Regions from separate parts of the Halobacillus sp. AWH4_228 genome, predicted to be linked through region 1. Evidence: riboswitches for the same ligand, from Rfam matches in the RefSeq annotation. Region 1 holds a riboswitch; the other holds the start of a gene.
The links. A riboswitch is a leader RNA that binds a small molecule or an ion and turns the genes downstream of it on or off. The one in region 1 is predicted to bind S-adenosylmethionine.
Positions count from the first base shown of each region.

Region 2: another riboswitch for S-adenosylmethionine. It lies ahead of ACXADP_RS03195 (O-acetylhomoserine aminocarboxypropyltransferase/cysteine synthase family protein); the one in region 1 lies ahead of ACXADP_RS19595 (PLP-dependent aspartate aminotransferase family protein).

Region 1 is NZ_JBSWTE010000001.1:3,800,857-3,803,057, reverse strand. Features, by position in the region: gene ACXADP_RS19600 (trans-sulfuration enzyme family protein) at 1-619, shown strand, start outside; SAM riboswitch class I at 696-804, shown strand; gene ACXADP_RS19595 (PLP-dependent aspartate aminotransferase family protein) at 938-2,201, shown strand, end outside.
Region 2 is NZ_JBSWTE010000001.1:634,102-636,302, forward strand. Features, by position in the region: gene ACXADP_RS03195 (O-acetylhomoserine aminocarboxypropyltransferase/cysteine synthase family protein) at 1-1,299, opposite strand, end outside; SAM riboswitch class I at 1,409-1,517, opposite strand; gene ACXADP_RS03200 (DUF2188 domain-containing protein) at 1,661-1,858, shown strand; gene ACXADP_RS03205 (FAD-dependent monooxygenase) at 1,979-2,201, shown strand, end outside.

The DNA of each region.
Region 1 (2,201 bases):
AAAGACGATGGTGGATAATACATTCGCCACCCCCTATCTTGTCCAGCCCTATCAGTATGGAGTGGACCTTGTTGTGCACAGTGCAACGAAATACATAGGCGGTCATAGTGATGTCACGTGCGGCGTCCTTGCCGGTTCGGAAGCATTGATTTCCAAAGCAGCCCAGAAAATCGTGACTCTTGGAGCAAATTTAAGTCCGTTTGAAGCTTGGTTGACCCAGAGAGGAGCCAAAACCCTTGCACTCCGGATGAAACAACAGTCTGCGAATGCAAAAAGTGTTGCAGAGGCACTTCGGGAGCATATTGGGGTTAAAAAGGTGTTTTATCCTGAATACGTATCTGAACGTGGTCATGGAGCGATTGTTACCATCGAGCTCAATGAGAGCGTGGATGTGGAAGCCTTTTTCAAATCTCTTGGATGGATCAAAATTGCACCGACACTCGCTGGTGTCCAGACAACTGTGTCCTACCCTGTCCGTACGTCGCACAGGGCTCTGTCAGAAACTGAACGTGAAAAAATCGGAGTGAACGATTACGTCATCCGCTTATCCATAGGAATTGAGAGCGATGAAGATATCATTCATCAGCTGAAAAGAACCATTGACGCTTCAATAAAATAAAAATTCAGAATGTTATTGACATTGATGCAGATGGTCAGCTATAATTCACAACATAATCAAAATTAAATAACTAGTACTCTTATTAAGAGCGGCTGAGGGAATAGGCCCTGTGAAGCCCGGCAACCTTCAAACATCGGTTTGAAAAGGTGCCAAGTCCTACAGATCATGGATCTGGTAGATAAGAGGAGGATATCAGCACGTTCAGCCCTCTTCTTATATGGAAGAGGGCTTTTTGCATGGATAAAGACGCTGTAAGGACCAGTTTCTTTTTAAAACTGATTAAAATGATGAGAATAATAAACTTTAGGAGGCCATACAATGACCAACTCTTTTGAAGGCTACGATATTGATACCATTTCTCTGCACGGTGGACAGTCACCAGATCCTACGACCGGTTCAAGGGCCGTTCCGATTTACCAGACCACATCCTATGTGTTTCATGATACCGATCACGCCCAGAGCCTTTTTGCCCTCGATGAACCGGGGAATATTTACTCCCGGCTCGGAAATCCGACGGTGGACGTATTCGAAAAACGCATGGCTCTTCTGGAAGGCGGAGTAGCCTCGGTAGCGACGGCTTCAGGCATGTCCGCCATTGCACTGGCCATTTTGAATGTAGCTGGTGCAGGAGATGAAGTCGTGGCAGCATCCAATTTATACGGCGGAACTTATAATTTATTCGCCAACACTTTACCGCGGTATGGCATTAATGTTCATTTTGTTGACCCGGTCGATCCGGACAATTTCAGACAGGCCATCAATGAGAATACGAAGGCCGTCTTCGCTGAGACCATCGGCAACCCGAGTCTTCACGTGCTTGATTTTGAGAAGGTGTCCGCCATTGCCCATGAACATCAGGTTCCATTGATCGTCGATAACACGTTTGCCACACCTTACACGTGCCGTCCGATTGAACACGGAGCTGACATTGTCGTCCATTCGGCCACGAAATGGATTGGTGGCCATGGAACAGCTATCGGCGGCGTCGTTGTCGACGGCGGGCAGTTTGACTGGGGCAATGGAAAGTTCCCTGTTTTCACAGAGCCGGATCCGAGCTACAACGGGATCGTTTATACAGCCGATTTCGGCACGCTCGCCTACATTACAAAACTCAGGGTTCAGCTGCTTCGTGACTTTGGCTCCTGCCTCAGTCCGCAGAACGCTTTCCTTCTGCTCCAGGGACTTGAAACGCTACATTTGCGGGTGGAACGTCATTCAGATAATGCCCGGGAAGTGGCTGAATACTTGGCGGAACACCCCGATGTGGAGTGGGTTTCCTACCCCGGCTTGAAAAACCATCCGGCCCATGAACTGGCCAATCAATATTTAGAGGGCGGCTACGGTTCCATTGTCGTATTTGGAATCAAAGGAGGCAGAGAAGCTGGGAGTCAGGTGATCAACAACATCTCGTTGTGGTCCCATGTCGCCAATGTCGGCGATGCGAAATCTCTGATCATCCACCCGGCGTCTACGACCCACCAGCAGCTTTCTGTTGAAGAGCTTGCGGCGACCGGAGTGACGGAAGAGCTGATTCGTCTTTCCATCGGACTCGAATCCAGCAAGGATTTAATCAATGACCTGG
Region 2 (2,201 bases), 3.2 Mb from region 1:
GCGGCTGTATCCATTGGCCTTTTCTATGGCTTGATCCAAGTCCTGTATAAGATCAGTCACAGATTCCAGACCAACCGACAAGCGGACAAGTTCTTCGGAAACACCGGACTTTTTCAAGTTCTCCTCATTCAACTGCTGATGGGTGGTGGATGCCGGATGGATGATCAATGATTTCGCATCACCCACATTAGCTACGTGGGACCAGAGTGTGGAGTGATCGATCAATTTACGACCGGCTTCGCGTCCCCCTTTGATTCCGAAGACAACCATGGATCCGGCTCCGCCTTTCAAATACTTTCGGGCAAGGTCATGAGTAGGGTGATCCGGCAGTCCAGGGTAATTCACCCAATCCACCCCTTCATGATTCTGCAGGTATGCAGCAATCTCATAGGCCTGTTCTGCATGCTTTTCGATTCTCAGGTGAAGCGTTTCAAGTCCCTGCAGGAGCAGGAAGGCGTTCTGGGGGCTCAGGCAGGCGCCGATATCTCTCAAAATCTGAACACGGAGCTTAACCGCATAGCCGGCAGGTCCAGCATCAATACCGAAGCGGATGCCGTTGTAGCTTTCATCAGGCTCAGTAAAACCCGGGAATTTTTCGTGATTCCAGTCAAAACGCCCGCTGTCTACGACAATACCGCCGATAGCTGTACCATGGCCCCCGATCCACTTCGTTGCGGAGTGGACAACGATATCGGCTCCCCAGGCGATCGGTTTGCATACATAAGGGGTGGCGAAGGTGTTGTCGACAATCAAGGGAATGTGATGGGCGTGGGCAATATCCGCTACCGCTTCAAAGTCCAGCACATTCAGGCTTGGGTTCCCGATGGTTTCAGCAAAAATCGCTTTCGTTTCAGGTGTAACAGCTTCCTCAAAGGCATTAGGATCGTTCCCATCTACGAAAACAACGTTCACACCATAGCGGGGAAGGGTGTGGACGAATAAGTTATACGTACCTCCGTACAAGTTGGAGGAAGTGAGGATGGTATCTCCGGCTCCGGCAACGTTCAGGACGGCCATCGTGATTGCCGCCATCCCGGAAGCTGTAGCGACAGCAGCGGCACCGTCTTCCAGAAGGGCAACACGCTGCTCAAATACATCGACCGTCGGGTTTGTGATTCTGGAATAGATGTTCCCTGGTTCGGCCAGGGCGAATAGGTTCTGGGCATGATCGGTATCATTAAATACATATGACGTTGTCTGATAGATGGGAACAGCACGCGATCCTGTTGCTGGATCAGCTTCCTGTCCACCGTGAAGCAGCTGTGTTTCATCACCGTATACATGATTTGAATTGGTCATTGTTTCATTCCTCCTTATGATTTCCAGGACATCCTGATCCTCGGTGTAGAGGGAAAAAGAAAAACCCTCTTCTGTAAGTAAGAAGAGGGCTTTTATGTATGCTTACCTCCCCTTATCTTTCAGATCATCTGATCTGTAGGATGTAGCACCTTTTCAAGTTTTCCTTGAAGGTTGCCGGGCGTCTCAGGGCCTAGTCCCTCTGCCGCTCACGATAAGAGTTTTCAATATTTAATTTATCTGACTTGTTTGAAATTATAAAGGGGTCCAGCTCTCTTGTCAATTCCCAGCTTGAAACAAGGGTGTTTAAATCTATAATAGGGCGGGAATGGATAATTAAGTCTATGTTGAAGGAGATGTTTTCATGAAGGAATATAGTGTAGTACCAAATAAAGATGTAACCGGATGGTTCGTAAAAATTGAGGACGTAGCTCCGACAGATTTATTTGATGAGCGTGATACAGCTGTAGAAAAAGCGGAAGAAATCGCGAAAAAGAACAAACCGAGCCGCTTGTACATCCTTGACCAGAATCACGAAGTTGAAGAAGAGCGTACCTTTTAAAAAATCCCCGTCCAGGGGATTTTTTTATGGCTTCCTATGCTTGTTTTCCTGTGGCTGTAGTTTTTTTGCGTGAAACCGATTATGATGGGACACAGGTTGAGAAAGAAAGGAAGGACCGGAATGAATCATACATATGACGTGATCATTACAGGAGCCCGGGCAGCTGGGGCAAGTCTGGCTGTCCTGCTCGGGAAAATGGGGAAGCGTGTCCTGTTGATCGATAAAGCCGCGTTTCCGAGTGACACACTGTCTACTCACTTTATGTCCCATACCCGCTTCCTTGAGGAACTGGGCATCCTTCATAAACTGGAGAAGACCGGTTTGAGAAAAGTGAGCCGGATGC